Regions from separate parts of the Paraburkholderia sp. GAS333 genome, predicted to be linked through region 1. Evidence: riboswitches for the same ligand, from Rfam matches in the RefSeq annotation. Region 1 holds a riboswitch; each other region holds the start of a gene.
The links. Region 1 has a riboswitch for manganese ahead of ABH945_RS24330 (TMEM165/GDT1 family protein). Riboswitches for the same ligand answer to the same signal wherever they lie in the genome.
Positions count from the first base shown of each region.

Region 2: linked by a shared signal. The riboswitch ahead of ABH945_RS09940 (sodium:calcium antiporter) and the one ahead of ABH945_RS24330 (TMEM165/GDT1 family protein) in region 1 are both predicted to bind manganese.
Region 3: linked by a shared signal. The riboswitch ahead of mntP (manganese efflux pump MntP) and the one ahead of ABH945_RS24330 (TMEM165/GDT1 family protein) in region 1 are both predicted to bind manganese.

Region 1 covers NZ_JBNDKS010000004.1:527,484-534,719, forward strand. The annotation lists gene ABH945_RS24305 (hypothetical protein) at 1-182, opposite strand, end outside; gene ABH945_RS24310 (hypothetical protein) at 393-716, shown strand; gene ABH945_RS24315 (cytochrome b/b6 domain-containing protein) at 1,127-1,720, shown strand; gene ABH945_RS24320 (molybdopterin-dependent oxidoreductase) at 1,723-2,514, shown strand; gene ABH945_RS24325 (hypothetical protein) at 2,582-3,196, shown strand; gene ABH945_RS24330 (TMEM165/GDT1 family protein) at 3,272-3,862, opposite strand; yybP-ykoY riboswitch at 3,875-4,054, opposite strand; gene ABH945_RS24335 (surface-adhesin E family protein) at 4,199-4,588, opposite strand; gene ABH945_RS24340 (helix-turn-helix domain-containing protein) at 4,924-5,211, shown strand; gene ABH945_RS24345 (hypothetical protein) at 5,270-5,647, opposite strand; gene ABH945_RS24350 (TonB-dependent receptor) at 5,673-7,236, shown strand, end outside.
Region 2 covers NZ_JBNDKS010000002.1:153,521-160,756, reverse strand. The annotation lists gene pseI (pseudaminic acid synthase) at 1-410, shown strand, start outside; gene pseB (UDP-N-acetylglucosamine 4,6-dehydratase (inverting)) at 858-1,901, shown strand; gene ABH945_RS09950 (glycosyltransferase family 2 protein) at 1,946-2,908, shown strand; gene ABH945_RS09945 (class I SAM-dependent methyltransferase) at 3,034-3,924, shown strand; yybP-ykoY riboswitch at 4,021-4,192, shown strand; gene ABH945_RS09940 (sodium:calcium antiporter) at 4,311-5,321, shown strand; gene ABH945_RS09935 (glycosyltransferase family 2 protein) at 5,396-6,082, opposite strand; gene ABH945_RS09930 (tetratricopeptide repeat protein) at 6,138-7,236, opposite strand, start outside.
Region 3 covers NZ_JBNDKS010000001.1:1,583,840-1,591,075, forward strand. The annotation lists gene ABH945_RS07045 (chloride channel protein) at 1-1,182, shown strand, start outside; gene ABH945_RS07050 (cation diffusion facilitator family transporter) at 1,333-2,241, shown strand; yybP-ykoY riboswitch at 2,310-2,476, shown strand; gene mntP (manganese efflux pump MntP) at 2,494-3,063, shown strand; gene ABH945_RS07060 (ABC transporter ATP-binding protein) at 3,171-3,884, shown strand; gene ABH945_RS07065 (ABC transporter permease) at 3,881-4,690, shown strand; gene ABH945_RS07070 (DUF6013 family protein) at 4,877-5,458, opposite strand; gene ABH945_RS07075 (zinc-binding alcohol dehydrogenase family protein) at 5,875-6,891, opposite strand; gene ABH945_RS07080 (LysR family transcriptional regulator) at 7,074-7,236, shown strand, end outside.

The DNA.
Region 1 (7,236 bases):
AGCGCATGACTTCCGTCGATGCGGGCAATGTCCTCTGCCGGGAAGGTTTGTTCGCTGTATGCAATCACCTTGAATCCGCTGCCCATTGCGCGCGGGACAGTGATTCCCCAGTGCCAGCCTCCGGCCTGCTCGAAAATATGCAACTCCGGTTCGGTCCGGCTCGTTGATGCATGAGAGATCATGGTCCGTTCTCCCGTCCTTTTTTCCATGGGGGCGCTTCAGACCGCGCCCGTTCTTCAGTCTAAAACATTTTTGCTGCGCCGCAATATAACCCGTTGTAAAAATGTCGCATAAATGGCAAGTCATAATTTTGAAACGTATTCACCCATTTTGAGCTGTGCCACCATCGATTAACCGGTTTAGATCTGAAGAACTGGATTCACGGGGGCTTCATGAGTAACCATGCGCTCATTTGGGCTGCGGTGCCACATAACAGTGATGGCGTCGTTTTCTCGGTTCGTATTGCCCGCGGACTACAACGCTTCCATATTTCGCGTCGCGTGCTCGAAGATGTGTTCGAGTTGGAGCGAAACACCTCAGACGCACGACAACTCGAATTGTTCTATTCATGCGTCAGTCGCATTCTGGCTAAAGCCACCGCGAAGCGCTCGACTGCAAGTCGCGATACGGTTGCGCTTCAGTCCTCCGATTTCATTTCGTCCGGCAAGTCACGCGATACGTGGGACCGACATGCCGGCGCTGCCGGTGCGATGTAGGCAGGTACCGATTGAATTGAAGGGGCGCTGCCCGCACCCGGTTGCGGTTGCCGCTTCAATCGTTACTGAGACGGCAAGGTTGGATTCATTTGCCGCGCTCGATGCTCAAGGCTCGATCCTTGAATTGGCTCGGCACGGCTGCTCGCCATCCACACCCACGCTTCCGGCCACGCGAATTACATCTCCTTCGGCGCGTCGCTCGAACGCTCCTGCACATCTCCCACGCGTCCATGACGTCTTACCGTTCCGTAAGAAAAATTTCTATATCCGTCGCGGAATAATCCCTCCCAGGTGGTGTTTACGTCGATAAGGCACAGGCTGGATTGCAAGGTGAGCCGGCGCTCGCCGATCAGGCATCCCACACGACAGCCGTGCAAACAACCGGCAACATCATCCATGACGAGACAACTTTGAGTCACGCAACGATTCAACCCGCCTGGGTGCGCATCACGCACTGGGTCAACGCGCTCGCGGTCGTGCTGATGGTCACGAGCGGCTGGCAGATTTATAACGCGTCGCCGATCTTCCGGGCCATTCAGTTTCCTCCCGCGATCACGCTCGGCGGCTGGCTCGGTGGCGCATTGCTCTGGCATTTCGCGGTGATGTGGGTGCTCGTCGCGAATTTCCTCGTCTATGTCGGCGTGAATATCGCCTCCGGGCGTCTGCGGAAAAAGCTCCTGCCGGTCAGTCCCAGGTCGCTTGTAACGGACCTGCTGGCCGCATTGCGCGGCAAGCTCGGTCACCAGGATCTCTCGCGCTACAACGCCGTGCAGAAGTTTGCCTACCTCGTTGTCATCGTCGATATCGCGCTTCTGATCGTGTCGGGCCTGGCCGTATGGAAGTCAGTGCAATTCCCGCTGCTGCGCACGCTGATGGGCGGGTACGACAACGCGCGCGTCGTGCACTTCGTCGCGATGAGCGTACTGGTTGCGTTCTTCGTGTTGCACGTCGTGATGGTCGCGCTGGTGCCGCGCTCGCTGCTTCTGATGATTCGCGGACGGTAACCATGACGTTCAGAAAACAGGCTAAAAAGCCGGCCGCAATTTTTTCGTCCCACGCCGACGCGATCATCAAGGATGTGAGCCGCGAACTGAAAAACCCCGCACGCAGGCTGCTCGGAAAGCGGATTCTCACGCTCGGCGGCATTGCGATGCTGTCGGGTTGCGACCTGTCCAATGACAAATCGGTGAACACCATGCTGCGCAAAATGTCGTTCTTCAACGACGACGTGCAGGCTCTGCTGTTCAACCCGAACGAAATGGCGCCGACCTATCCGGAGTCGATGATCACGCGGCCGTTTCCGTTCAACGCGTTCTACGACATCGACGATGTACCCGAGGTCGATCCCGCGACATACCGGCTCGAGGTGAACGGCCTCGCGCATGGAAAGCGTGTGTGGACGCTCGAAGAATTGCGCGCGTTGCCGCAGGAAAGTCAGATTACGCGGCACATCTGCATAGAAGGGTGGAGCGCGATCGGCAAATGGGGAGGCGTGCGTTTCGCCGATTTTCTCAGACGCTCTGGCGCCGATACCACGGCCCGCTACGTCGCGTTTCATTGCGCCGATAACTACTCGACCAGTATCGACATGCCGACCGCGCTACACGCGCAGACGCTTCTGACCCTGACCTACGACGGCCAGGTTTTGCCACCGAAGTACGGCTTTCCGATGAAGCTGCGCATGCCGACGAAACTCGGCTACAAGAATCCGAAACATATCGTCGCGATCAGCGTGACGAACGAATACCCCGGTGGCTACTGGGAGAACCAGGGCTACAACTGGTTCGGCGGTTCCTGAGGTTCACCGGTCTTCAGTCTTTTTTCTTTAGTCGCAGGTCAAACCAACGGTTTTTTACGGAGCATCCATGTCTATTCGTCTGAATCTCGGCGTTACTCTCGTGACGCTGGCTATTAGCGGCGTCGCGCTTGCGCAGACCCCGGCGGTCAAACCATCGCGCATCCGCGGCGATATCGTTTCGCTCGACGGCGACGTGCTGAAGGTGCACCGCCGCAGCGGCGACACCGTGTCGATCGACCTCAAGCCGACGGTCACCGTGTCCGCCGTCAAGGCCATGCAACTGTCCGATATTAAACAGGGCTCTTTCGTCGGCACGGCCGCGACGACTGGCACTGACGGCAAGCTGACGGCGACCGAAGTGGTGGTGTTCCCGGAATCCGCGCGCGGCACGGGGGAAGGGCACTATGACTGGGATCTCGGCCCGAATAGCTCGATGACCAACGCGAACGTCGACACGGTCGTTCAGGGCACCAGCGGCCGCGATCTGAAGCTGTCGTACAAGGGCGGCAACAACACGGTGACGGTCCCCGCGAATGTGCCCATCGTCACGTTCACGTCGGCCGCGCGCACCGACCTGACCGCCGGCAAGAAAGTGTTTGTGGTCGCCACGCCCGCGTCGCAAGGCACCTTCGTCGCGCAACGCGTGGTCGTGGAAAAGGACGGCGTCGCTCCGCCGATGTAAGCGGTTTTCTCGCGCTGCAAGTTCTGCGTGACGGCTTCCGCTAATCCACGGGAGCCGTCACGTCACGCCGGAAGATCAGAACATCGAGTGAGTTTCCGGATACAGCGCCGTGCGCAGTGCGAGGCCGCCGAGTACGACGAAAATAAGCGCCGCCAGGATATGAACCGCCTTGGTCGGCAAGCGGTCAGCGAACTTGTGGCCAAGATAGATAACCGGGACGTTCGCCAGCATCATGCCGAGCGTCGTGCCCGCCACGACGCCGAAGAATTCGTGGAATCGCGCCGCGAGCGCCACTGTCACGATCTGGGTTTTGTCGCCCATTTCCGCGATGAAGAACGTGATTGCCGTTGTTCCGAACACGCCCATTGAATCTTTGACGGGTAGAGCGTCGGCATCATCGAGCTTGTCCGGAATCAGGATCCACACGGCCATGACCGCGAACGACGCCACCACGGCCCAGTTCATGATTTCCGGCCTGATGATGCTGGCAAGCCACGCGCCGAGCGCACCCGAGAAGCCGTGATTGATCAGCGTCGCGACGAACACGCCGAGCACGATAGGGATAGGTTTGCGATAGCGCGCCGCAAGAACCAGAGACAGCAACTGGGTCTTGTCGCCGATCTCAGCGAGACCGACAACGCTTGTGGATACGAGGAATGATTGCATGGGGTTTGTTATAACCGGGCCGCACGGTCAAATCACGATGACACGCACTCCCGCGACCCGGCTGGTGGGAGTGTGAGTCATCGGTCTTGCCAGGCGATTGCTGCGCGCGCCATGGACGGTCTGACGACCGCTCCAAGTATGTTGACGCGAGCCCCTGAACATTTCGTCCAAGGCGGCTACTCCCCGAAGAGGCGCCGATTATAGCGGTCTGACAGCGCCCCAGGCAAGGCGATTCAGACAAACCCTCTTCGATGAAAGCATTTAGCAAGCAACGCGTTGGCGATTCACGAAACGGCTGGCTGCGTTACTTTTGCAACTACTGGCAAACTTTCGCAGCTACTGGCAAACGCGATGCAGGAGGATCGCCATGGGCGTGTCGGGAGCGACGGCTTCCATCTCGTATTTTTTGCGTGCGAGCGACTGGATGGTCGCGCCGGTCTGATCGAACCGGGCGAAACTCACGAGCGCGCCGGATTTATCCGCGCAGTTGAAGACGAAGTGATCCAGCCCGTAGGCAGTGGCGATCTGGTCACCGGATTGAATCCGCGGCGTGCTGTTGACAGCCTTAGTCCAGACGTTCACCGTCTGGCCGGTGCGCGTGATGGATTCCGTGTCGACATAAAACGTCGCGGTGGGATTCTGGCTGACGACCTCCCATTTTGCGTCCGCGTAGGCGACGGCTGCAGTGGCAAAAAGCGCGGCGCAAATGGCCCATTTTTTCAGCATCGTTTGTCTCCTTCGTATTGGTTTGGCCAGCATGATAACGGCACTTGGGGCGTGGAGGATTAGCGGGTTTGTCTGGGGTTTCTGCTAGTGGGTGGTGGATTGGGGTAAGTGGTTGATCGGCAATGGGAAAAGGAGGGTTTGGGATTGTTGTAGTTTGAAGGTGGTGTGGGATTACTAAACGGGCTGGGGACTGCATCTTAATTTGACATAATATAAATTATCAACACAAAGTCTGTAGCGGCTAAGTTGTAATGTCCGGTTTGAGCCAGTTAGAAATGTCCGGGCTGGCTGCTGTGGTGCATGCAGCGGCATCAGAGCCAGCCCGGAGCCCGACCATGAACGCACGTGGATTCATCACGATCCGCATGCATGAGCTCGAGCTCATGAAGATCATCGAGGCGGTCATCCAGCACCGGCAGACGATCGTACTGGCCGCTGAACGGCTGCAACTGTGTGAGCGTCAGGTCAGCCAGCTGGTGTGGCGCTACGAGGCTGCTGGACCGGCCGGGCTCGTTTCGGCACAGCCCACCAGCCGCACACTGCTGGCGAACCTGCGGGCACAAACCAGGGCGCTGGTGCGCGACCGCTATGCCCATTTTGACCAACACCAGACGGCCGACTAGCGCGCCAACCCACCCAGGCAGGCAACCATCCACAACCACACCCAACCTTAACGTTCCCTTAACAATCCACCCGTTTACCAAATTCCAACAATTTGTTTGCGTTTCCCCAGCACGCATTTACAACATGCTTTCTGATTTTTACAATCCATAACCGCAAATGCGAATCATGACTATTTGCAATTACCGAATCCACGCTTGGCGCCTCTAACGAACGGTCATGAGTTGTCAGGCAGTGGACCGTCGAAAACTGACTACACGCCATGACATCTTCCGCCCAGTTCAGGATGCGCACGATCGCGTCCGTTACAGCCTTGTATTGCTCCGGATTTTTCGCGACCACCGCCGTCCACGCGCAGGCGACGCCCGCCACGCCGCCCTCCCCGGCATCCACAACGGCGGCTTCGACCCCCTCCAGCAACGCCGGCAGCACCGCCACCGACGCCACGCTCCCTGCAGTGAAAGTGACTTCGTCGGCCCCGTCGGACCTGCAGACGAAATCGCTGTCTTCGTACAAATTCACCTCGCCGCTCATCGACACGCCGCGCTCGATCACGGTCATCCCGCAGGAGGTGCTCAAGGAAAAGAACGTCTCGACCTTCACCGACGCGCTGCGCACCGTGCCGGGCATCACCTTCCTCGGCGGCGATGCGGCGGCGAATCCTTCGGCGGATCGTCCGGTGATCCGCGGCTTCGAATCGCGCAACTCGATTTTCGTCGACGGCATGCGGGATTCGGGCGTGCAAAACCGCGAGACCTTCGACGTCGAAAACATCAGCGTCGTCAAAGGTCCCGACTCGGTGTACGCGGGACGCGGCTCGGTGGGCGGCAGCATCGACATCACCACCAAGGCGCCGCAAGCCGACAATTTCATCAATGGCAGCGTCGGGCTGGGTACGGATAGTTACCGACGCGCGACCGTCGACTGGAACCAGAAGCTCAACGACACCACCGCGATCCGCCTGAACGTCATGGGCCACGATGCCGATCAGGCTGGCCGCACCGACATCTATAGCAAGCGCTGGGGCGTCGCGCCGTCGATCGCGTTCGGCCTGAACTCGCCGACCACGGTCACGGTGAGCTACTACCATCTGAACACCTATGACATGCCGGATTTCAGCTCGCCGTTCCGCTCGACGGGCGGCACGCCGGTGGCGACAGACCGCGGCCAGTTCTTCGGACTCAACTCGCGCGATTACCGGCGCGGCCAGACCGACACGGGCGAAGTGAAGGTCGAACATCGCATCAACGACGCATGGAAGGTGAAGAACACGACCGTATTCGGCCGCTCGACGCTCGACTACATCGCGACAAATCCGCAACTCACGAGCGCGACCTCGAACATCCTGAGTCTGCAGGCAAAGAGCGGCAAATACGCGACCAATAGCGTGGCGAACCAGACCGAGGCGAGCGGCAAGTTCGACCTCTACGGCATGCGTCATACCGTGACAGCCGGCGTGGAATTCAGCCACGAACAGGATCTCTACGAGGGCTATCTCGTCAGCGATTCGGCGGGCAACAACATCCGTTCGGGCGGACCGTGCTCGGTCGCCTACAACTGCACGTCGCTCTTCGGCGGCTGGAATCCGGACAATCCGTGGACGGGCAGCATCGCGCTGAACGGCGACAAAAGCTTTCCGGGCCCCGCAACGCACACGCAGACGAACATCGCATCCGCCTATCTGTTCGACAGCGTTCAGCTTTCCGAGCGCTGGATCTTCAACGCGGGCATGCGCTTCGACCGCTACGACGTGACCGCCGAGCAGGCGGGCGTCGCCAATCTGAGCAACTCGTCGAACCTGTTCAGCTATCAATTCGGCCTGGTGTTCAAACCGATCCGCACCGTCAGCCTGTATGCGTCATATGGCACATCGTCGAATCCGCCTGGCTCGAACTCGGGCCTCGGCGGCGGTACCGACCAGATCACCACGACCAACAAGGATCTCGCGCCCGAACGCTCGAACAACATCGAAGTGGGCGCGAAATGGGATGTGCTGGATCAGCGTCTGTCGCTCACGACCGCGCTGT
Region 2 (7,236 bases), on a different contig from region 1:
ACCACACGCTCGACAACGTGACGGCAACCTGCTCCGTCGCGCTCGGCGCGGCGCTTATCGAAAAGCATTTCACGCTCGACCGCAACGGCGGCGGACCTGACGACAGCTTCTCGCTCGAGCCGGCCGATCTTGCGGCGCTCGTGCGCAGCGCCCGCACCGCGTGGGACTCGCTGGGCAACGTCGGCTATGCGCGTAAAAGCAGCGAAACAGGCAACCAACTGTTCCGCCGTTCGCTATACGCCGTCAAGCCGATTGCCGCCGGCGAACCCTTCACGAACGACAACGTGCGCAGTATCCGACCCGGCTTCGGCCTTGCGCCGAAGCATCTGGACAACCTGCTGGGGCGACCTTCGCCCGTGAGTTTCCAGCGCGGTGAGCCGATCACCGGGCGCGCGCTGGATCCGTCCTGACCGGTTGGCAGTATTCCGATCCGGCAATGGATGGTGTTCGAGCTTGCCCACGCAATCCATTTTGCTAAATGACTGTCGCAGCAGCAAAAGCAACTGGCCGCCGCGCTTTTTCGGTTGAGAAGAAGACTGCGTCGGCCGAGGCATGGTGCGGATCAAAATCCGGTTAAACGTCGACAGACACGGTCTGCTGCTTTCCGCTGCATCGCTCCTGACGATCGTCGACATTCCAGGCATCACCGCGCGACGGGGGCATGGAAGGCGTCTGAATTGGCGGGGAAAAGGGCCCGTTATCGCCACTTTGATCTGACAGGCGCTGCGTAAACTGGGCATCCATACAAGCCGGTTTTTGGCGGTACAGACCGTACGTCGCGATCACGACCGCATCAGGCGCGATCAGGTTGAATCGCGGATGCGCATGCTATCAATGAACAAACGCAGCGAGACCTTATGAAGCGCTCTTCCTACCTGAACAACAAGTCCATCCTGGTAACCGGTGGCACGGGCACGTTCGGGCGTGCATTCGTCAAGCGATTGCTCGACGAATACGACCCACGCGAAATCGTCATTTTCAGCCGGGACGAGTTCAAGCAGTTCGAGATGGCCCAGGTTTTTCCGCCAAACCGGTTCCCGGTGCGTTATTTCCTCGGTGACATCCGCGACCGCGAGCGTCTGCTGCGTGCATTCAACGGGATCGACATTGTGGTGCATGCGGCTGCGCTTAAGCAGGTGCCGGCACTCGAAGCGAATCCGATGGAAGCGGTAAAGACAAATATTATCGGTGCGCAGAACATTATCGAGGCTGCACTCGATCGCAACGTAAAGCGTCTGATCGGCGTGTCGACGGATAAGGCAGTTAGCCCGTCGAACCTGTACGGCGCAACGAAGCTGGCCATGGAAAAGCTGTTTGTCGCCGCCAATACCTATACGCGCTATCGCGACATCGGGTTTAGCGTGGTGCGCTACGGTAACGTCACGGGCAGCCGTGGCAGCGTCATTCCATTCTGGTCAGATCTGATTCGTCGGGGCGAAACTACTCTGCCAGTAACCGATGCGCGCATGACTCGTTTCCTGATAGATCTGGAGGGAGGCGTCGATCTGGTGTTAAGTGCAATCGATCACGCCGGACCTGGCGAGATTTTCATCCCGAAGATTCCCAGCACCAGGATGCTTGACCTTGTCAAAGCCTTCCCGGGTTCGCCTGCGGCTCGCGTAGTCGGTATCCGGCCAGGCGAAAAGCTGCATGAAGTGTTGATCAGCGAAGACGAGGGGCGCCATACCTACGACATGGGAACGCATTATGTGATCGTTCCGGAGTTCGACGACCGGCGCGCGGAACGGCATGCCGTCAAGGTTGGCAACGCGGTGCCCGACGGCTTCTACTACAGCAGCGACAACAATGACGAGTGGCTCACTCAACAGGCGCTCGTCGACATGGTCAACAGGGTGGGCGGCTTCAATACGCCTGTCACCCCCGAAGCCGTCGCGGCATAGGGCGTCAGAATTTCATCGCATCGCGATTGTCCAGAGGATAAGTAGTGGTCACAGTCAGCATTCTCATTCCTGCGCACCGTCCAGAATTCCTGACGGAGGCGATAGCCAGTGCATTGGCGCAAACGTTCGAGGACATCGAAATCCTCGTCGGCGACAATACATCGGATGGTGCGCTCGAAGGAATCGTGAGCCAGTTTGGTAATCCGAAGCTCAAGTACTTTCACCACGGCTTCGACAACGGCGGCGAAAATGCGCGCGCGTTATGGGAGAAGGCTCGCGGAAGGTACATCAAGTGGCTCTTTTACGACGACATATTGATGCCAGAGTCGGTGGCATTGCTGGTTGATGCATTGCGGAAGTTCCCACAGGCCGCGATGGCGTTTCACGGGCGCGTGATGATCGATGCGAAAAGCGCAATTGTCCACACGCCGCCACGCCTTCTGGGCAACGGTGAAATAGCATTGATCGATCGAAGCCACATTGTCCGGAACATGCTGCCGCAACTGGATAACTTCATCGGCGAGCCGAGTTTCGTGATGCTGGACAAAAGCCGCATCGAGATCGCGGACTTGAGTAAATACAAAGATCATGTACCTGACTTTCTTGGCGATGTCTGCGCTTACCTCGCGGTGGCCAGGCTGGGGCCGATTGCAGTGGTAGGCGGCTATCACGGTGCATTCCGGAGGCATGGTGCGCAGGAATCGGCAAACGGTAGTCCGATTTTCGCGATGGGGCTCATTGAGTGGGAGGTATTTCTGCGAGGTGAAGCCGCTGACGGCAACCTGACTATAAAAGAGATCCTCGCAGCGAAGCAGCGTCTTGTGGAGGTGTATGTACGTTTCTCGTTGCACTTTCCGGAGCTTCAGCGATTCATTGCGGGTCTGACTGAACTGACGGACATGTTGCCCGGACAGTTGCCCACATCGGAAAAATTCAAGGCGAATCTCGCTTATGCACGAGAGGCCATGAAGGCACGCGCGTCTGCAGTGAAATTGAACGCTGCGTAGTTGCGGTAGTTCTCTCGGATAGATGCAATGCAGCGCGATGACATTCCTGATGTTGTATGTACCTCGGGACGGCGCAGACGCGAATAGCCGGAATGTGCGCCGCCGAACAATAAACTGGATTCAGCATGACGGACGCTTATTCGCCCTTTCGCCACCGAAGTCGCATTGCAGACCGTTGTGTCTGCTGTCAGGGCACTCGACTCAACCGCAGCCCCTCAATCCTGATGCCATTCGTCGCAAACCGCGCCTTTGGCTGGGAACCCGTTGAAGTGACGCCAGAATGGGGGCTTCGTGATATTCAGTTGGGCCATGCCTATCCGCTATGCAATAGCGTTCAGTGTGCCGACTGCGGCGCAATGTTTCTCGACATCCGCTTTGACGATGCAGAGATGGCGGCGCTTTACGCAGACTATCGTGGTGAGGCCTACACCGCGCTGAGGGAGCGCTTCGAGCCGGGCTACAGAGCTCGCAACCAGATTTACGTCGATGGATCGCCCTACATTCCGCAGATCGAGGCTTTTCTCGAGCGCCACGTGCGCGATATTCCGAAGGTGCTCGACTGGGGCGGCGACACGGGATTTAACACGCCATTACGTAACCGATGTGCGTTGCACCATGTTTATGACATTTCCGGCAAGCCGGTGGTGGACGGAGCAACCCGCGTCGACAAGAAAGTGATCGACGAGACGCAATACGATTTGATTGTGTCCTCGAACGTGCTCGAACATGTGCCCTATCCTGCCGATACGCTTCGGGAAATTGCGGCCGCGATGGCACAAGAAACGCTCCTCTACATAGAAGTACCCTATGAGGACTTAATGCGCGCCAATCCTGGCTCAGTTGAGATTTTCCGTCAGCGCAGACACTGGCACGAACACATTAACTTCTTCAGTGAAGCATCGATTGAGCCGTTACTTAACGCAAGCGGCCTCAAGGCCGTTGAAATTGCGCAGATGCAGATAGCCGCGGGTGGGCGGCAAGCGCACGTTTTCTCAATCGTCTGTAAAAGGCGCTGACCTGTACCGGGGAGTGCGAGACGCAAGCGTCATCGATCAGCGATTCTGCTAGCGCTATGGTCGAACCTTGTTGAAAGCCCTGCATCCCCGTAAAATCCCCTCGTCACTGGGGAGTAGCCTTCCTTCATTCGTTGAAGGAGAGCGCGTCAACATACTTGGCCTGCGGGTCATGGCGCGTTCGACCGGGTCGGTTTGGCGAGACCATTGGCGTATTGCCTCGTTCTGGTCGGACGGGTGGCGGTGCGTCATTGGTTTGTCATAGTCGTCCGACCGCGGAGTTGTCCCGTGAATTACCGTAGCGCCTCGCCATTCTTCCCGCATGCCGTTCCGGCAATCCGTCGCCAAGCGCATGGCCATGTCTTCACCTCGTGCACCGGATGCCGCGCATGACCAGCCTCTTCTTCGAACTCGCGGTCATGCTGGTCGTCATCCTGGTGGCGGCCGAACTCTTCACCAATGCACTCGAACATCTGGGCGAACGTCTGAAAATCTCGGAAGGCGTGACCGGCTCGCTTTTCGCAGCGGTCGGCACGGCGCTGCCCGAAACGCTGGTGCCGCTGCTCGCCATCGCGAGCGGCACCAGCGATCAAACCGTTAATCAGGAAATCGGCGTGGGCGCGATTCTCGGCGCGCCGCTGATGCTCTCCACGCTGTCCACTTTCCTGATGACGCTGGCGATTCTTCGGTCGCGCGGTGTAACGGGCCACGTCGTGCCTGAGCGCACCGGTTTCACGCGCGATCTCAACTACTTCCTGTGCGCATTCGTGCTGGCCGCCGCCGCGATGTACGTGCCGCATTCGCAGATGATTGTCCGCGCGCTATTCAGCGTCGCGCTGGTTGGCGTTTACGTGACCTACGTGGTGATGACGTTCCGCGCGTCGGGCGATCTCGTCGACGCAGGGCACGGCACCGAAGCGCCGGGCACGATGCTGCTTTCGCGCCTGGGCGTGCCGACCAATCTCCTGACCATCGCGCTGCAACTGCTGATCGCGGTCGGCTTGCTGGTATGGGGCGCGGAAGGGTTCATCCACGGCGTGCGCGGTGTGTCGCAGATGCTCGGCATCTCGGCGCTGCTGTTGTCGCTGCTGATCATTCCGATCGCCACGGAGTTGCCCGAGAAGGTCAACAGCATTCTGTGGATCCGGCGCGGCAAGGACACGCTCGCATTCGGCAATATCACCGGTGCGATGGTTTTTCAGGGGACGTTGCTGCCCGCGATCGGCATTCTGCTGACGCCGTGGACGCCGCGCATCGAAGTGGTGACGGGCATCGTGATCACGCTGGTCGCCGCCGCGTGGCTGCGTATCAATGTGCGCGAACGCGGACTGCCGGTGTGGGCGTTGCTGGTGTGCGGCGTGCTCTACGCGGCGTATCTGGCGGTCACGCTCTCGCGTTGATCGGAGCGTGATGCAACGCACGACGTTGCCGCGAATTTCCTTTGCGGCAACATCGTGCTGACGTCTGCGAAACCTCAGCTTCCATACTTCTGCAAATACCGCGCGTAACCGTCGCGCCATCCCTGACTGCCGAACGCGCCGCCGCTTTCATGCACGACGCTGAGGGGCCAGGTGCCCATCCGCAAGCCTTTCAATTCGGCCTGCCGGCAGAAATCCATATCGTAGAAGTGGAACGCGAACTGCTCGTCGAAGCGCAGGCCGCTGTTGACCAGCGTCGTGCTGTCGGCGGCGAGCAGCAGGCCGTCCAGCAGCTTCACTTCGACGCCGGCCGGCCCGAACGACGACACGATCTCGCACGGAAAACCCTTGCCGTGTCCGACCGTACCGCTCAGGTATTGCCGTTCGTCCCACTTGCAGTCGGGCGTGACGAATGCCCACGAAGGTTGTCCGGCGACGCGCCGTTTATTGCCCGCGAGCCCGATCACGTCGAACTTCGCGACGGCCTCGGCGATCCGCTCGGTCCAGAAGAAATCGTTTAGCCAGACGTCGTCGTGAATGAACACGAGAATCGCCGGGTGTTGCTGCGCGTACAGGATCGCGTTGTTATAGATCGTCGACAACCCCAGCGTGTTGCTGTCGAACAGATGCAGTTGCGGTTCCGTCAGATGCTTGTAGAGCTTCAGCGAACGGCCGAGCGCCGTTTCGTTGGAAAACTGCTCACGGCTGCGGCGGGTGCCGCATACGAGTCGGATCGGTTTCATTGATTTCAGTCGATTAGTGGTGTGGGCCGCGCGGCAGCGCGTCGACCCACCTGCTTCAGGCCACCTGCTGCGCAGCCGTTTCCTTCACCTCGAACGACTCCGCCGGCAAGCCAGCGCACCAGCGACGCCACATCACGCGCAACGCTGTGGAAACGCCATCCGCGATCTCCGCGGGGCGGAACATCGGCGAGTTCTCGCAACGTTCGCGCATGCCTGCGCGCAGCGCGGCCAGTGCAGCGATATCGGACGTCAGTTCGACTCCGCGGCGCACGAAATCGTCCTTGTCCTGCGCGATGAACATCTCGAGTCCGGCGTGCGACATGGCTGTCAGGCCGCTGCGCCCTGGTACGGTTTTGCCCGGCAACGTCAGTGTCGGGACACCCATCCACAGCGAATGCAGCGCGGTGGTTAGGCCGGAGAACGGGAACGTGTCGAGGCAGATGTCGACGTGGTGATGCTGCTGCAGATAGACCGGCACACTCGAGCGGGGACGGAAGTCGAGGCGTTCGCGCGCGATGCCTTCTTCTGCGAACCAGGCCGGGAGGTCACCGAGGCTGCCGTCGGCGGGCAGGCCGCCTATCAGCATGCGGGAGTTCGGTACCTCGCGCAGCAAACGCGCCCACAGCGCGATGACTTCGCGACGCAGTTTGTCCATCCGGTTGAAGCTGCCGAAGGTCACGTAACCCTTGCTCTGTGCGGGCAGCAGATTGACCGGCGGACACAGCGGATCGGCGCTGAACGGCGCGAGCGCGGGCAGATAGACGATCTGCTCGGTGAACTGGTCGCGAAACTGTTCGGACGGCACCCAGTAGCGGTCGGCGAGGAAATAGTCGACGGCGGTCAGGCCCGTCGTGCCGGGGTAGCCGATCCATGATGCCTGGATGGGCGCAGGCTTGCGCGCCATGGCGAGCAGTCCGTTATTCGCGGTGTGACCCGCGAGATCGATCAGGATGTCGATTTCGTTGTCGCAGACCAGTTGGGCGATCGCATCTTCTTTCATGCCGAATACGGGATGCCAGTGTTCGAAGGTCGCGCGCATTTTTTGCGTGACCTGGTCGACGGTCGACGTATTCGAGAAGGCGTGCAGCGAAATCCGGGGATCGCGAACGAGATGTTCCAGCACCGGTTCGAAGAAATTCGACACCGCGTGACGG
Region 3 (7,236 bases), on a different contig from region 1:
GCGGTCGCCGGTTTTGCCCGCGCGCTTTTCTTCGGCACAGGTCCGCTGTTCCCGCTTGAAACTGCCGCGCCGGACAGCTGGGCGCTGTTGTCGTGCGTGATCGCCGGATTGTTGTCGGGCGCGCTGGCGTCCGGACTTTCCGCCGCGCTGTACAAGACCGAGGACCTGTTCGGCAAGCTGCCGATTCACTGGATGTGGTGGCCCGCGCTCGGCGGCGTCGTGGTCGGCATCGGCGGATGGCTGGAGCCGCGCGCGCTCGGCGTCGGTTACGACGTGATCGGCGATCTTCTGCATCAGCACATCGCCTTGCAGATCGCGCTCGCACTGCTCGCCGTGAAGGCGGTGATGTGGGTCGTGGCGCTCGGGTCCGGCACGTCGGGCGGCGTTCTCGCCCCGCTGTTGATGCTCGGCGCGGGTTTGGGCACGGTGCTGTCGCACTGGCTGCCGGGCAATCAGCCGGCGTTGTGGCCGCTCGTGTGCATGGCCGCGACGCTCGGCGCAACGCTTGGCGCACCGCTGACCGCGATCGTGTTCGCCTTCGGCCTGACTCACGACGCCAACGCGCTGCTGCCGTTGCTGACCGCCACGCTGATCGCACACGGCTTTTCGGCCGTCGTGATGCGCCGCTCGATCATGACGGAGAAAATCGCGCGCCGTGGTTATCACATCTATCGCGAGTACGGGGTCGATCCGCTCGAGCGTCACTTCGTCGACGAAGTGATGACGCCCACCGTCGATTCGATCGACGCAGGCGCGACGGTCGGCGAAACCTTGCAGAAGTTTTTCGGCGCAAATCAGACGCGCCGCGCGTATCCCGTCTTGCGTGATGACGCGGTGATCGGCGTGGCCGATCGGGCGCTGCTCGAGCAATTCTGCCGGGAAAACGCAGAAGTCAAACGCGCCGCACTTCTCGCCGACGTCTTCGCGCAGATGAGCCCCACCTACGCGTTGCCTTCCGAAACCTGCCGTCTCGTTGCAACAAGACTGGCCGTCCACAATCTCGAACGGCTGCCGGTGGTCGAAGATCGCAAGAGCATGCGCCTCGTGGGAATCGTGTCGCGCAGCGATCTGGTCAAACCGTCGCTGAGCCATTTCGAAGAAGAACATAAGCGGGAGCGTTTCCGGCGTTTGACGCCGGTGCTCGGCAAGCGGCGCTTTGCGCCGATCCGCAAGGCAGGCTGAAACCAGCATGCCCACATAAAGGTTGAAGCGGCTGACTGCTTCAACCTTTTCTTGTTTATGCAAGCGTGACCTGCATTCCTTCACAGGCCTATCCATTGACCCGCAAAGCGTGGTCTCATTCGCCTATCGCCACGACCGAAGACCGCAACGATGTCCGAACGCATGTCCGATGAAGCACTCCGCCGCATGGCCTCCATCGTTGCTCTGGCGGTCGCGCTGATTCTCGTCGTCGTCAAGGTATGGGCATGGCTCGCCACGGGCTCCATCTCGCTGCTGACCTCCGCCGCCGATGGCCTCGTCGATGTCCTCGCTTCGTCGGTGACCTTTGCAGGCGTCCGTTATGCGGCGCGTCCGGTCGATCAAGGTCATCGCTATGGACACGGCAAAGCCGAAGCGATCGCGGCCTTCGTTCAGGCGCTGCTGCTGGCAGGCGCGGCGGTCGGACTCGGCGTCGAATCGACACGCCGCTTCTTCGATCCGCAACCGCTGAATCAGACCGGCTTCGGCATTGCGGTGATCGTGGGCAGCTCGCTGGCCGCAGCCGGACTCGTCGGCATGCAGACGCTGGTGGTCAGGCGCACCGGCTCCACCGCCATTGCCGCCGATCGCGCGCACTACGCGACCGATGTCGCCGTCAACCTGACGGTGCTGGCCGCGCTGCTGCTCGACCATTTTCTCGACTGGTCGCGCGCCGATGCGACCGGCGCCATCGTCATCTCGTTGTACATGCTGTGGAACGCGCGAGGCATGGCCGCGCAGGCGTTGGTGCAGTTGCTCGACCGTGAGCTGGACATGCCCGACCGCGAGCGTATCGAGGCGGCCGTGCGAGGCTGCGACGGCGTGCAGAACGTGCACGATATCCGCACACGCGACGGCGGCGACCGCGTGTTCGTCGAGTTCCACGTCGAAGTGGAAGGCTCGCTCACGGTCAACGAGGGCCACACGATCAGCGACAACGCGGAAAAAGCGGTCCAGCAACTGTTCCAGTCCGCCGATGTCACCGCGCACCTCGAACCCGCCGGTATCGACGACGAACGTCTGGACGATCTCGTCAAATAGCCCTTCACGCAAACCCCCCGTCAACACAGGCTATTTATTACAGAATGCTTTCTGACGTGTTAAGCTTGCGCCCTGTCTTTGGGGAGTAGCCGGCTTCTACCCAGAAGCGCCTGCATCAACATTCTCGGTCGCGCAGACCGTGGTGCAGGTAGCCGTCAGGTTGGCAAGACCATCGACACATCACGCGACCGGTCGGGCGCGGCGGTGTGTCGCGGTTTTCCGCCCGACCATGGACCTCGAGCCACTCCTGTCATGAATCCTGTCGCCACACTGTTCCTCGCTTTCGCCATGTCCACCGACGCCTTCGCAGCCGCCATCGGCAAAGGCGCGACGCTGCATCGTCCGCACTGGCGCGAAGCGCTGCGCACCGGGCTTATCTTCGGTGCCATCGAGGCGCTCACGCCGCTGATCGGCTGGTTCCTCGGCAAGGCGGCGGCGCAATACGTATCCGCGTGGGATCACTGGATCGCGTTCGCGCTGCTGCTCGTGCTCGGCGCGCGCATGGTGCGCAACGGCTTTCGCACGCCGCAGGCTGAAGAGGAAAAACCCGCGACCCATTCGTTCTGGCTGCTGGCCGTCACCGGCTTCGCAACGAGCATCGACGCGATGGCGGTCGGCGCGGGCCTCGCGTTCGTCGACGTCAACATTTACTCCACGGCCGCTGCAATCGGACTCGCCACCACGCTGATGGTGACCATCGGCGTGCTGCTCGGACGGGTCATCGGTCACGTGGCCGGCAGGCGCGCGGAGATGGCGGGCGGCGTCGTGCTGATCGCGATCGGCTGCACGATTCTGGCGGAACACCTTCAGATCATCGGCTGAGTTTCCGCTCGGCTGAGGGCTCATCGGCCGCACGTCTATTGACGGCGGCTCGCCGAGCGGTTAGATAGATGGCGCAGTGCCCCCACTACGCCGCTACGATCCCACTCATGACCGACGTCCCCCTTGTTCTCGCCGACGGCATCGTCCGGCGCGATCCACAGCGCGACCAGACGCTGTTGCAGCCCACTACCTTCGCGTTGCGCGCGGGTGATCGCGTCGCCATCACCGGGCCGTCCGGCTCGGGCAAGAGCGTGTTTCTGCGCGCGCTCGCGCTGCTCGATCCGCTCGATGCCGGGCGCGTGCTGTGGCACGGCGCGCCGGTCGAGCGCGCGGCGATTCCACGCTATCGGCGCAACGTCGCGTATATCCGGCAGCGGCCCGCATTGCTCGACGGCACGGTCGAAGACAACCTTCGCTATCCGTTCGAGTTGCGCACCTATCGCGACGTGCGTTTCGATCGCGCGCGGGCGGCGAGCCTCGCGGTGCAGGCCGGCCGCAGCGCAAACTTTCTCGACCAGCGCGCGAGCGAACTCTCCGGCGGTGAAGCGCAGATCGCCGCGCTGATCCGCGTGCTGCAACTGACGCCCGAAGTGCTGCTGCTCGACGAGCCGACCGCGTCGCTCGATCCCGAGTCGTCGCAGGCGATCGAAGGTCTCGTGAAGGCGTGGTTCGACGCCGATCCGTCACGTCACGCGTCGATGTGGGTCTCGCACGATCCGGCCCAGGCCGCGCGCATGAGCGAGCGCCATCTGACCATGCGTGCAGGCGTGCTGGACGAAAGCGCGGCGCCATCGCCCGCGCACGAGGAGGCCGCGCGATGACCCTGCAAAACCTGAGTCTCTGGGACGTCGCGATTGCCGCGCTGCTGATCGTCGTGAACGGCGTGGTGTCGGTGGCGCTGAAGCTCGATCTGGAGCGCAAGCTTGCGTGGGCGGCGGTGCGCACCGTGGTCCAGTTGCTGGCCATCGGCTATGTGCTCGGCTGGGTGTTCCGCTACGACCACTGGTTCGTCGTGCTGCCGCTGATGATCCTGATGACGCTGATCGCCGGGTTCGCGGGTGCGAATCGCGGCAGCCGCACTTACGCCGGGCAGCGCGCGGACAGCGTGCTGTCGATCTGGGTCAGTTCGTGGCTGGTGGCGGCGGTCGGGCTGTTCGTCGTGATCCGCATTCACCCGTGGTACGAGCCGCAATACGCGATTCCGATCCTCGGAATGATTCTCGGCAATACGTTGACGGGCGTGTCGCTCGGAATCGAACGGATGACCGAGGAACTGACCGCCCGGCGCGATCGTGTCGACATGGCGCTGGCGCTCGGTGCGACCCGCTGGGAAGCGGCGCAGGCGCCGGCGCGTCAGGCGGTGCGCGCGGGGATGATGCCGACGCTGAACCAGATGGCGGTGGTCGGCGTGGTCAGCCTGCCCGGCATGATGACCGGTCAGGTGCTGGCGGGTCAGTCGCCGTTGCAGGCGGTCCGGTATCAGATCGTGATCATGTTTCTGATTGCGGCGTCGTCCGCGTTGGGGACAGTGGGCGCGGTGCTGCTGACGTACCGGCGGCTGTTTTCGGCAGAGCACCGGTTTTTGTCCGCGCGGCTGGTGGAACGGGCGGCGGCGAAGCGCGGCTAACGTCGCTCTGCGGATGCCGCTCGGGCCATGTTCAGTGACGCTGAGCGGCATGCGCGCTTGCGCTATGCAACGCGGTCGTGACACGACACGTAGCGGACCTCTGCTTCGGTCCGCTCGCCAGCCATCAACGCGCGACCAACACGCAAACTGCCCTCACCGCATTGCACGCTTCGCACAACACGACGGTCACCGCTTCGCGCTGATCGCCACTTCCGTGCCGTCATTGAGCGTCAGCGTTTTCGTGCTGCCGTTGACCGGCATCGTAAAACGCAGAATCTGGCTGACGGTTACGTCGTTCGGACACTTGAGCGTCTTGCCGCCGTTCGTCACCGTCTTCACGCCGTGCGGAGTTTGCGCCTGGAAGTTCATCTGCACAGTCGCCGTGCCGTCGCCGGCGACAACCGGCGCAAAGCGGATCTGCGTCTGACGGATCATCGCGCCGTTGGTATCGACCGGCAGCGACGAATAGTTCGGGCAGTCGTCCGTGCCGGCTACGGGACCGCCCGGAGGCACGGTCTTCCAGGTGAAATCGTCCGACTCGCCAGAGCGGATCGTGCGGGTTTCCTGGGAATTGCCGAACTGTTTCGACGTGACGCGGACCGTGTAGCGAATCGGACCATCGAGAGCGGCCTGCGAGGTCACCGTGATCGGCGTGGCCGCGTGGGCCTGCTGCACGACCAGGGCGGGCGCGAACGCGCAAGCGAGAGAAGCAATCACTGAGACAGTGGAAACAGCGGAAACGGCGGAGAGTTTGAAGCTGGAGCTCATACTGTCACCTCGTTGTTGTGCCGCTGCGCGCCCGTAACGGCGCTACTGCCATTGCCTGTGTACTGCCGACGCAACGGGTCATGATTGACACCGTTCTGCGGCCAGCTGGATCACGAGACACGCAACTGTTTTAGCGTGATGCTTTACCAGTCTAATCCCAAGCGCGACCCTTCGTGCGGGGCGCAAGCTTGGGAGTTAACCCGCTTGCGGAACGAGTTTTCCGTGCGTGAGCCGAGTGGTCAGTGTGTCTGCACAACACGTTTTAAAACGATGTCGCCGCGCGTTGCATTGCACAAACCCGCGCACTCCAATGCCCCTGGTTAACCGCGCCCAAACGTACGCGCAAATAAACATGGCCAGTGCGCATCGCTGCGGCACTGGCCATGCTTTATCGGCGAAACACGCTCAGCGGGCGATCAGAATCCCGTCAGGACGACCTTGCCGATTGCACGCCCTTCTTCAAGCAGCCGATGCGCGCTACGCAGATTCTCCGCGTTGATCTTGCCGAAATCCTGTCCGACCGTGGTGCGCAACGTGCCCGCATCGACCAGACGTGCGACCTCGGTCAGCAGCTTGTGCTGTTCGATCATGTCGGGCGTGCCGAACATCGAACGCGTGAACATGAACTCCCAGTGAAACGCGGCGCTTTTCGCCTTCAGCAACTCGACCGGTACCGGCTCGCTGTTTTCGACGATCGTCGCGATGCTGCCCTGCGGCGCGATCACTTCGGCCGCAGCCGGGAAATTCTTGTCGGTGTCGTTGAAAATCAGTACGTAATCGACCTGATCGATACCGAGTTCCTTCAACTGCGCGGGCAGATCGCCGAAATGATCGACGATGTGGTCCGCACCCAGTTCCTTCGCCCACTTCGCCGATTCGGGGCGCGAAGCGGTCGCGATCACCTTCAGCTTCGCCATTTGCTTCGCGAGTTGGATGCCGATCGAGCCGACCCCGCCCGCGCCGCCGAAAATCAGCACGCTGCGGCCTTCATGCGCGCCTTGCGGCGATACGCCGAGGCGGTCGAACAGCGCTTCCCACGCGGTAATCGCGGTCAACGGCAACGCGGCCGCGTGCGTGAAATCGAGCGATGCCGGTTTGCGGCCGACGATCCGCTCGTCGACCAGATGAAACTCGCTGTTCGCCCCCGGACGCGTAATGCTGCCCGCATAAAACACCGGATCGCCGACCTTGAACAACGTGACATCCGGGCCGACCGCGACAACTGTGCCGGCGGCGTCCCAGCCGAGCACGCGCGGCGTCTTTTCGACGGTATCTTTCGGCGCGCGCACCTTGGTGTCGACCGGATTGACGGAAATCGCCTCGACTTTCACCAGCAGGTCGCGGCCGGTGGCTTCGGGCGTCGGGATGTCGACATCGACCAGCGATTCGGCGTGATCGATTGGGAGATAGCGATAGAGACCAATGGCTTTCATGGCAACTCCTGTTTGTTCGGATTTGAGGTTTGACGAAGATCGGCGGCTGGTCCGGTTGGCTGGCATGTTTCGCGAGCGCAACGCCCTCTTGATGCCGTCGATCCATAGGCGTAATCGTACGATGCCTCTTCTTCTCGCAAAACCATCATAATGACTAAAACATCTTTTGGATTTTCCAGATAATGACGCTTTCCCCGTCCGCTGAGCGCGAGCGGCTCGATCTGCTCGATGTCGCGTTGTTCGTACGCGCCGCGCTGCTTGCCAATGTATCGGCGGCGGGACGCGAATTCGGTTTATCCGCGGCGGTCGCGAGTTCGCGCATCGCGCAGCTCGAAAAGCTGCTCG